One region of the Monashia sp. HAY1-5C genome, then DNA from elsewhere that is predicted to be linked to it. Evidence: predicted binding sites of a transcription regulator. Region 1 holds the regulator's gene; each other region holds the start of a gene.
The links. The regulator LexA, encoded in region 1, represses DNA repair genes until DNA is damaged. The targets are predictions, from matches to a motif close to TCGAACANNTGTTCGA.
Positions count from the first base shown of each region.

Region 2: the regulator LexA is predicted to act here: its motif matches at 1,915-1,930, upstream of ACR9ZK_RS06250 (DUF6504 family protein).
Region 3: the regulator LexA is predicted to act here: its motif matches at 1,008-1,023, upstream of recA (recombinase RecA).

Region 1 is NZ_JBPGXG010000011.1:39,676-42,925, forward strand. It holds gene ACR9ZK_RS03155 (alpha/beta hydrolase) at 1-296, opposite strand, end outside; gene ACR9ZK_RS03160 (hypothetical protein) at 293-598, opposite strand; gene ACR9ZK_RS03165 (LysM peptidoglycan-binding domain-containing protein) at 861-1,274, opposite strand; gene lexA (transcriptional repressor LexA) at 1,503-2,210, shown strand; gene ACR9ZK_RS03175 (hypothetical protein) at 2,325-3,230, shown strand.
Region 2 is NZ_JBPGXG010000026.1:26,174-29,423, reverse strand. It holds gene metF (methylenetetrahydrofolate reductase [NAD(P)H]) at 1-786, shown strand, start outside; gene ACR9ZK_RS06255 (DUF4126 domain-containing protein) at 830-1,531, opposite strand; gene ACR9ZK_RS06250 (DUF6504 family protein) at 2,063-2,464, shown strand; gene ACR9ZK_RS06245 (SAV_6107 family HEPN domain-containing protein) at 2,551-3,009, shown strand; gene ACR9ZK_RS06240 (DNA polymerase III subunit alpha) at 3,132-3,250, shown strand, end outside.
Region 3 is NZ_JBPGXG010000062.1:16,820-20,069, forward strand. It holds gene ACR9ZK_RS11225 (DUF3046 domain-containing protein) at 166-417, shown strand; gene ACR9ZK_RS11230 (O-acetyl-ADP-ribose deacetylase) at 414-947, shown strand; gene recA (recombinase RecA) at 1,201-2,244, shown strand; gene ACR9ZK_RS11240 (regulatory protein RecX) at 2,247-3,026, shown strand; gene ACR9ZK_RS11245 (YceI family protein) at 3,169-3,250, opposite strand, start outside.

The DNA of each region.
Region 1 (3,250 bases):
CGCTCGTCGGCCCGGGCGAGCAGGTCCTGGGCGGCCTGGAGGCGGGTGGCGCCGTCCTGCAAGGCAGTGGACGACGCCGCCAGGCACGCCGCGAGGCGGGCGAGGCCGGCGACGAGGGTCACCTGCCGTTCGGCGGCCGCGCTCGACGCCGGTCCCGACCACGTCGAGCCCCGGCGATGCAGCAGGTCCGCGACGACGGCCTGGACCTCGAGGCGGCTCTGCGTGAGACGGCGGGCGGCGAGCTCGAGGGCACCGGGACGAGCCGTCCGCACGCGAGCGACGTCGAACGTCGTCACGGCGCACCGTCACCGGACGGGTTCGTGAACGCCCGGGCGGCGGCATGCTCGACCGCGGAGTAGAGCCTCGAGGCCTCCTGGAGGGCCGACCCGAGGCCGAGCAGCTCCACACGGGCCTCACGAAGACGTTCTCGCCAGGCGAGCGAGATCCGGGAGACGGATGCGGCGAGCATGCCGCCGGCGAGCGCCACCCCGACCGGCTCGACCGCGAGATCCGGCCTCACCACGGTCAGGCGCGCGAGCGCCCAGTCTGCCGTCGCGGCGGCGTCGTCGACCGTGCCCGTGTCCACCTCGTACCGCATGCGCGCTCCCCTTCCCGAGATCCCCACGGTAGGAAGGACATCGCTCGCGGGCAGAGGTGCATCCACAGGCCCGGGGACCGGCGCCCAGCGTCCATGCCTCATCCACAGGGCGGCCGAAGCCGGACACAGCAGGACGCCGCACCCGAAGGGGTGCGGCGTCCGGGCCACCAGACGGGGTCGAAGCGCCTGGAGGGCCAGCCGCTGAAGGTGGAGCCAACGCGGCGGTCGGGGGACGTGCCGGGAGGCGGCACGAACGGCGACGTCAGGGAGCCGGGATGACGAGCCGCTGGCCCGTGTGGATCATCGACGTCGAGAGGGAGTTGGCCAGCTGCAGCTCGACGACCCCCTCGCGCACCGGAAGGCCCGGGAGCTCACGAGCCGCGATGCCCGACAGGGTCTGACCTGACTCGACCGTGATCGTGCGCGGTGCACCCGTGGCCGAGGCGAGCTGACCGGCGAGGCCGATCCCGAGGGCGAGGACCACGGCGCCGACGAAGAGCGTCACGACGAGGCGGCCGAACCGCGTCAGGCGCATCCGCGGGCGGGCGGCACGGGCGGCCCGCACGGCGGCGCGTCCGGTGGGAACGAGGACGAGCTGCGGCCGCGAGACGAAGTCGGACTCCCCGACCTCCGTCTCCCGCTGCCGGCGAACGGCTTCGATGGCGACCACGCTCATGCTGACCTCCCCTTGCTGCTGACTTGCGAACATGTGTTCGATAGAACGCCTGTACGAGTTGTAGCACGTCTGGTCGATGAAGTCGAGACATGCTTCGAACAGGTGTTTGGCAACTGTGTTCGAACCCCGTACGCTTTCCTCACACCACCAACCACACCAGTCACCACTGACACTGGCCTCGCGAGCGCCGGGACCGGGGTGCCTGGGGCCGCCGACGAAGGGGACACCATGGGCGTGACCGAGCTTCCCGACCGCGACAAGGGCGATGGGCTGACGATGCGCCAGCGGCGCGTGCTCGAGGTGATCCGCAACTCCGTCGACCGACGCGGCTACCCGCCGAGCATGCGCGAGATCGGTGAGGCCGTCGGGCTCGCCAGCCCGTCGAGCGTCAGCCACCAGCTCGCCGCCCTCGAGCGCAAGGGCTACCTGCGTCGGGACCCCAACCGTCCGCGCGCCCTCGAGGTCGTCTCCCCCGACGCCGGAGACGCGACGGGGCGCCGCGGGCGCGCCGCAGCGTCCGACCAGCACGACGTCGAGACCGACTCCGGTGACACGCGCCCCGAGGCGTCGTACGTCCCCGTCCTCGGCAAGATCGCCGCCGGGGTGCCCATCACCGCCGAGGAGGTCGTCGAGGACGTCTTCCCGCTGCCCCGCCAGGTCGTCGGCGAGGGGCAGCTCTTCCTGCTCAAGGTCCAGGGCGACTCGATGGTCGACGCCGCGATCTGCGATGGCGACTGGGTGGTCGTGCGCCAGCAGCCGACTGCCGAGAACGGCGACATCGTCGCGGCGATGCTCGACAACGAGGCCACGGTGAAGACCTTCAAGCGCAAGGACGGTCACGTGTGGTTGCTGCCTCACAACGAGGCCTACGACCCGATCGACGGCGACGATGCGACGATCCTCGGAAAGGTGACCGCAGTCCTGCGTCGCGTCTGAGCAGCCCCCACCGCGGCCACATCACGGGCGCGTCGCGGATCCTCCGCGGCGCGTCGTGAGGTATCCGCACCCTGGACTCGCCACTCTGGGAGCACAGTGCCTGAGGAGGACGCCATGCCCGACCGGCCCGACCGCGACGTCGTCTTCACGTATCGCTATCTGCGGGGCGGCATGGTGGCGCTGCTGCTCATGCTGCTGCTGTCCGTCGTGCTCCAGTGGTGGTGGGGCACGAACCGGTCGTGCTGGCTGGGCTCGATCAGCGCCTACTACTTCACCCCTGCGCGCACGGTCTTCGTCGGCAGCCTCTGCGCGCTCGGCGCCGCCCTCGTCGTCTACAAGGGCCACTCGTCGGAGGAGGACGTGCTCCTCAACTTCTCCGGCTTCATGGCGTTCGTGGTCGCGATGGTGCCCACCGTCCCGGACGATCGCTGCAGTGTTGCAGGCGCGCCGAACCCGTTCGCCCTGCCCACGACGGCCATCTCCGACGCGGTCGACAACAGCGTGTGGTCCCTGGTCGCCGTGGGTCTCCTCGCCCTCGTCGTGACGGCATGGCTGCGACGCGCCGAGCTCAGGGACCCCGCACGCCGACCACCGGTGCGCACCCTGCTCGTCACCGCGGCGTGCAGTGCCGTGGTCGTGTTCGAGCTCGTGCTCTTCCTCGCGCTGCCCGACCGTTTCGTGGCCCTGAGCCACGGCATCGCCGCCGCGACGATGGTGGCCGGCGTCATCGCCGTCATGGTCCTCAGCGCCTTCCGGGTCGAGGACCGACACACCTCGACCCAAGAAGCGGCGGGGTACAAGAGGTGGTACCTCGTCATCGCCGGGACCCTGGCTGCGCTGCTGGCCCTCACGGTGCTCGCACACCTGACGCTGCACGGCTTCGACCACGTGATCCTGATCTGCGAGGTCATCATCATCGTCCTGTTCTGCGCCTACTGGATCCTCCAGACCAAGGAGCTGTGGGACCTGCGCGACAGCACGGACCTCGAGGCTCGTAGGGGCGCCGCCATCGCCGAGTGACGGCCCGGTGGTTCGCCACC
Region 2 (3,250 bases), on a different contig from region 1:
GCCGAGGTGCAGCTGTGGCAGGCGGTCCGGCACCTCGAGAAGATCTCGCCGAGCTTCGTGTCGATCACCTACGGCGCGGGGGGCAGCACCCGGGACCGCACGGTGCGCCTGACCCAGCGAATCCTCGAGGAGACGACGCTGACGCCGATGGCGCACCTGACGTGCGTCGGGCACTCGGTGTCCGAGCTGCGCGGCATCGTCGGGGCGTACGCCTCGGCGGGGGTGCGCAACATCCTGGCCCTGCGCGGTGACCCGCAGGGGGGCCTCGGGCAGCCGTGGGTCGCCCACCCGGAGGGGCTCGACCACGCCGACGAGCTCGTCGCGCTGGTCCGCGGGCTCGGCGACTTCACGGTCGGGGTCGCGGCGTTCCCCGACCGTCACCCCGAGTCGCGCGACCCCGCCGAGGACGCCGAGACGCTGATCCGCAAGGAGCGCGCCGGGGCGCAGTTCGCCATCACCCAGATGGTCTTCGACGTCGACAACTACCTGCGGCTGCGCGACGAGCTGGCCCGGCGCGGGTCGCAGCTTCCCGTCGTGCCGGCGATCATGCCGATCACGAACGCGCGCCAGGTCGTGCGCATGGCCCAGCTGGCCGGCCAGCCGATGCCGGCTGCCGTCACCGACCGCCTCGACCGGCTCGGGGACGACGCGGAGGGCGTGCGGGCCGAGGGCCTGGCCATCGCCACCGAGTCCGCGCGGCGCCTCCTCGACGAGGGTGCGCCGGGCATCCACTTCATCACGATGAACCGCTCGTCGGCGACGCTCGAGGTCTTCGGCCGGCTCTGAGGGTCGGCAGCGGCGTCGGTCGACGGCCTCGAGCGTCGCCGGGTCAGGCCGGTGGGTCCTCGGAGGCATCGTCCGGGGCCGGCGGACGCGTCGGGCGGGCGCGGCCCGGCCGGCGGCCCGGCGGAGCCGTCGGCGGCGCCGCGGTCGGGACGGCGATGCCGACCCGCTCGCCCCATGCGTCGTAGCGCCGCTTGAGCCGGCGCAGGCGCCCGGCGAGCGTCCACACGAGCAGCCCCCCGGCCGCGAGGAGCAGCAGCGCGGCCGTCGCAGCCGCCCAGGGGTGGGCGATCGCCAGGGCCACGACGCCGGTGACGGTGACGTCCTCGCCCGTGCTGACGACGATGGTGCTGGCGGGCTCGGGCGAGGTGTTGACGATGCCCCGCAGTCCGGCCTTGACGCCGTGCGAGACCAGGGCCGTGACGCCACCGGTGGCAGCACCGACGGCGGCATCGAGGCTCGCGGTCTCGTGGCCGATGAGGTAGCCGATCGTGGCCCCGACGGCGGGCCGCACGACGGTGTGGACCGAGTCCCAGACCGAGTCGACGTAGGGGATCTTGTCGGCGACGAGCTCGAGGAGGAAGAGGACCGCCGCACCGACGAGGACGTCGGTGCGGGCGAGCGCGTCGGGGACCTGTCCGAGGTTGAAGAGGCGGTCGGCGAGGCCGAGGACGAGCACGACCGCGTACGCATTGATGCCGCTGCCCCACCCGGTGGTGAAGGCCAGGGGGATGAGCTCGGCTCCCACGTCACTCCTTCGTCCAACCCGGCCTGCGGGGGCGGCGGGGTCCAGGCGCGGCCGGACGGCCGAGCCTCGGTCCAACGCTGCCGACCGTCCCGTAATCCCGAGGTGCGCGCAAGGGCTGCGAGGACGGCCGGTCGGGGCGCTGCCCTGCCGGGTGGGCGCGCACGAGAGACGGGCCCGGGCCCTGGACGGACGGGACCCCTGCGCCCTTCCGGCCACGGGCCGGACCCGTGGTGACCCACTCTGGTCGAGCACGTCCACGTGGACCTGAGCACCGGTACTCAGGTCCACGCAAACCGCCCCGAACGAGAGCAAACACGGCCTGCGCCGCCGGCCGTCGGATCGCCTTGACACGGTGTCGGCGGCAGGGGTTACGCTGGTCGAGTTCGAACAGGTGTTCGAGTGTTCATCGTTCAGTCCAGTCGTCGGTTGGGGTGTCGGCCGTCCGTGTGGGGCGCGGGCAGCCAGGGTCGTGACCTCCCGCCTCGACGTGTCCGAGGGAGACGTGTCGTGGTGCGCAGGTTCAGTGATGCAGTGCAGGTCAGGGTCCGGTTCGAGCAGGACGGATCCCAGGTGACGGGTGCCTCCCGGGCCGGTGCAGGTGCAGGTGCAGGCCCGGATGCAGGTCCGGGTGAGGCTCCGGTCGACGGCGCCGCCCGGGAGCGGCCCGAGGCCTTCATCTGGAAGGGCCGCCTCTACGTCGTGCGGGAGGTCCTCGCGCAGTGGCGGGAGCGGCGGGCGTGGTGGCACGACGCCCTCGACGCCGAGGAGGCGCAGGTGCGCCCCGGCGAGACGCTCCTCGCCGCCGCGAGCGAGCAGCACGTCTGGCGGGTCGAGGCGAGCCCCGGGTGGTCGTTCACGCCCGGGGTCTACGACCTCGCCCACGACGCGTCCCCCCGCGGTGACCGCTGGTCGCTCGTCCGGGTCGCCGACTGATGCCCGCCCCACCAGCCACCGTCCCCGCGCTTGTACCCGCGCCTGTACCCGCGCCTGTACCCGCGCCTGTCGAGAGGAGCCGACCCGTGGCCACCGCACCGTTGCACCGCCCGCCCATCTCCGTCGCCGTGCTCACCCTGCTCGACCGCTCGAGGGGCAGCCTCGAGTCGGCCTGCCGCGTGAGCGAGGCCACCGAGCGCTACCGCGACGCCCACCTCGGGGCCCTGCGCGCCGCCGCCGCGCTGGTCGCGGCCCGGACGGCGCCGACGCCGCGGTCCCGACCCCGCAGCGTCTGGCAGGTGCTGCCCCTCGTCGCCCCCGAGCTGGGGGAGTGGGCCGCGTTCTTCGCCGCGTGCTCCGCACGCCGGTCCGTCGTCGACCGCGGGGGCCACATCGCGCCGCGCGAGGCCGACGACCTGCTCCGGCAGGCCGAGATGTTCCTCGAGATCGTCCAGGACCTGCTCGGCGTGCCGATCGCCGTCCCGCTGCCGCGGACCATCACCCCGGTCTCGTCCGGGCCGAGGAGCCGTGCGAGCGGGGCATGACGAGCACGACCACCAGCACGACCACCAGCACGACGCCCCGGGGGGTCGGCCCGAGGTCCGGGGCGGGAGCCGGCCGCGTCGGCGACAGCTTCGTGCACCTGCACGTCGCGAGCGGCTACTCGATGCGCTACGGCACCGCGACACCCCGCCAGCTCGTCGAGCGGGCCGCCGCCTGGGGCCAGCCGGCGCTCGCCCTCACCGACCGCGACGGGCTCTACGGCGCGGTCAAGTTCGTCCGCGC
Region 3 (3,250 bases), on a different contig from region 1:
ACGATATCGCCTGGTGAGGACGGCCATGTCCGGTTCGGCGATCCTGCGACGCGGTCGTGACCGGAGGCGTCCCGGGCCGGCTCCCGACGCCGCGTGGAGGCGTCGGCGACGAGGGACGACCGCAGCGGGTCGGGCACGGCTGCGCCGGGTGGCAGACTGGCAGGCGTGCGGATGAGTCACTTCTGGACCCTGATGGAGGACGAGTTCGGCGAGGGGTACGCGAGGTCGCTCGCCCGCGACCACGTCATCGGCTCGCTCGGCGGCCGGTCCGTCGACGAGGCGCTCGCCGACGGCGAACCGCCACGCCGCGTCTGGGAGGCGATCTGCGACGACATGGACGTGCCCGAGTCCCGACGCCTCGGCCGCGACGACCGCGTGGCCCGTGGCGCGCAGGGCGGCCAGGTGGCCGGCCCGTGAGCGCCCCGCGCGGCCGGATCACCCTGAGGCGTGGGGACATCACGACCGACGCCGGAGCCGACGCCATCGTCAACGCGGCGAACTCCTCGCTCCTCGGCGGTGGGGGCGTCGACGGCGCGATCCACCGCGCAGCCGGTCCTGAGCTGCTCGCCGAGTGCCGGCTCCTCGGCGGGTGCGCGACCGGCGACGCCAAGATCACCGGTGCGGGGCGGCTGCCGGTCCGCCACGTCATCCACACCGTGGGTCCGGTGTGGCGCGGCGGCGGGGCGGGGGAGCCGGAGCTGCTCGCGTCCTGCTACCGCCGGTCGGTGGAGCTCGCGGCCCAGGCGTCGTGCGCCGTCGTCGCGTTCCCGGCCATCTCGTGCGGCGTCTACGGCTACCCCCCCGACGCGGCGGCCCGCGTCGCCGTGACGACGCTCGCGGACGCTCTCGCCGCGTTCCCGGCCGTCCGGGAGGCGCGCTTCTGGCTCTTCTCGGACCAGGTCCACGCCGCCTTCGAGGCGGCGCTCGCCGAGGCCGGGGAGGCCTGACCCTCGGCGGGTGCGCTGATCGAGCGGTCGGCCACGGCGGCGGCGTGTCGCTTCCCGGTCTCGAACACGTGTTCGGTACTGTTGTCCACAGGTCCGGTGTCGTCCATGGCATCGTCCACAGGCCGTCTCGTGGTGAACTCCGATGTCGGCGCCGGCACCTAACGTCTGACCCGACAACGGAACTCACGAACGCCGTCGTTCAGGGTCGAAGGCAGACGACCGCAGCGCAGACGGCAGATAGGTGGCCACCCACATGGCATCGGTGATGGACAAGGACAAGGCCCTCGCCTCGGTGATGGGTCAGATCGAGAAGAGCTACGGCAAGGGTGCGGTGATGCGCCTCGGCGACGACGTCCGACCGCCGATCGAGATCATCCCCACGGGGTCGATCGCCCTCGACGTCGCGCTCGGCATCGGCGGCCTCCCGCGTGGGCGCATCGTCGAGATCTACGGCCCGGAGTCCTCCGGCAAGACGACCGTGGCCCTGCACGCGGTCGCCAACGCGCAGCGCGCCGGCGGCATAGCGGCCTTCATCGACGCCGAGCACGCGCTCGACCCCGAGTACGCCAAGAAGCTCGGCGTCGACACCGACGCCCTGCTCGTCTCCCAGCCCGACACCGGTGAGCAGGCGCTCGAGATCGCCGACATGCTCATCCGCTCCGGCGCGCTCGACATCATCGTCATCGACTCCGTCGCCGCCCTCGTGCCGCGCGCCGAGATCGAGGGTGAGATGGGCGACAGCCACGTCGGCCTGCAGGCCCGCCTCATGAGCCAGGCGCTGCGCAAGCTCACCGGTGCGCTGAACTCGACGGGCACGACCGCGATCTTCATCAACCAGCTGCGCGAGAAGATCGGCGTCATGTTCGGCTCGCCCGAGACGACCACCGGTGGAAAGGCGCTGAAGTTCTACGCGTCGGTGCGTCTCGACGTGCGTCGCATCGAGACCCTCAAGGACGGCACCGAGCCGGTCGGCAACCGCACCCGTGTCAAGGTCGTCAAGAACAAGGTGTCGCCGCCGTTCAAGCAGGCGGAGTTCGACATCCTCTACGGCCTGGGCATCTCGCGCGAGGGTGGACTCATCGACATGGGGGTCGAGCACGGCTTCATCCGCAAGGCCGGGGCCTGGTACACCTACGAGGGCGACCAGCTCGGCCAGGGCAAGGAGAACGCCCGCAACTTCCTCAAGGACAACCCCGACCTCGCCGACGAGATCGAGAAGAAGGTCAAGGAGAAGCTCGGCGTCGGCCCGCGTGTGGACCAGCCGGCCGAGGTCGCGGACGTCCCGGTCGACTTCTGATCGTGAGCTCCGGAGCTCGCCGTCCGGACCGGTCGTCAGCCGGCCTCGACCCGTCGGTCGAGGAACGGCTGGCCCGGGCCGCGCGGATCCTGGCCGAGGCCGAGGGCCTGTCCGGGGCGCCTGCTCCGGCCGGCTCGGGCAACCCCAGGCTCTGGGGCGAGCCGGGACCCTGGGGCGACGGGTCGCCCCGCCGAGATCCCGAGCTCGAGCCGGGAGGCCGCCGCGCGCCCGGTCCCTCTCGGCGGGGGAGGCGTGGCACGCCACCACCCCCGCCCGACCCGACGACGCACGCGCCCGAGGCCGACCCCGAGTCGGTCGCGCGCGCGATCGTCCTGCGACAGCTGAGCATGGCGCCCCGCAGCCGGGCCCAGCTGGAGCGAAAGCTGCGGGACCGCGGCTGCGACGACTCGGTGGCGACCCGGGTCCTCGACCGCATGACCGAGGTGGGGCTCGTGGACGACGAGGCCTACGCCGAGATGCTCGTTCGCTCCAAGCAGGCGGCACGAGGTCTGGCCCGCAAGGCCCTCGCCCACGAGCTGCGCAAGCAGGGCATCGACCAGGACGTCGCCGAGGAGGCGCTCGGCCAGATCGACGCCGACGACGAGCGGGCCAGGGCCGAGGACCTCGTGGCCAAGAAGCTGCGCACTATGCACGGGCTCGCGCCCGACGTGCAGGCCCGCCGGCTGGCAGCCATGCTGGCCCGCAAGGGCTACTCCGGGGAGATCGCGTGGCCGGTCGTGCGCGATGCGGTCAACCTCGCCGAGGAGCACCAGCGAGACTGACCCGCCCCGTCACGCCGGCCGCGGACCGGCAGCAGGAAGGTCCCGGTGCCGACGGGATGGACCCGAGGGCACGACGAAGGGCGGGGACCCTGCGGTCCTCGCCCTTCGTGGGGTGGCCGGTGCGGCCGGGTTCAGGTGCAGGTCACGCCTGCGACGGCACCACGGCGATCGCCGAGATGTCGAACTCGAGCTTGACCTTCTCGCTGACGAGGACGCCACCGGTC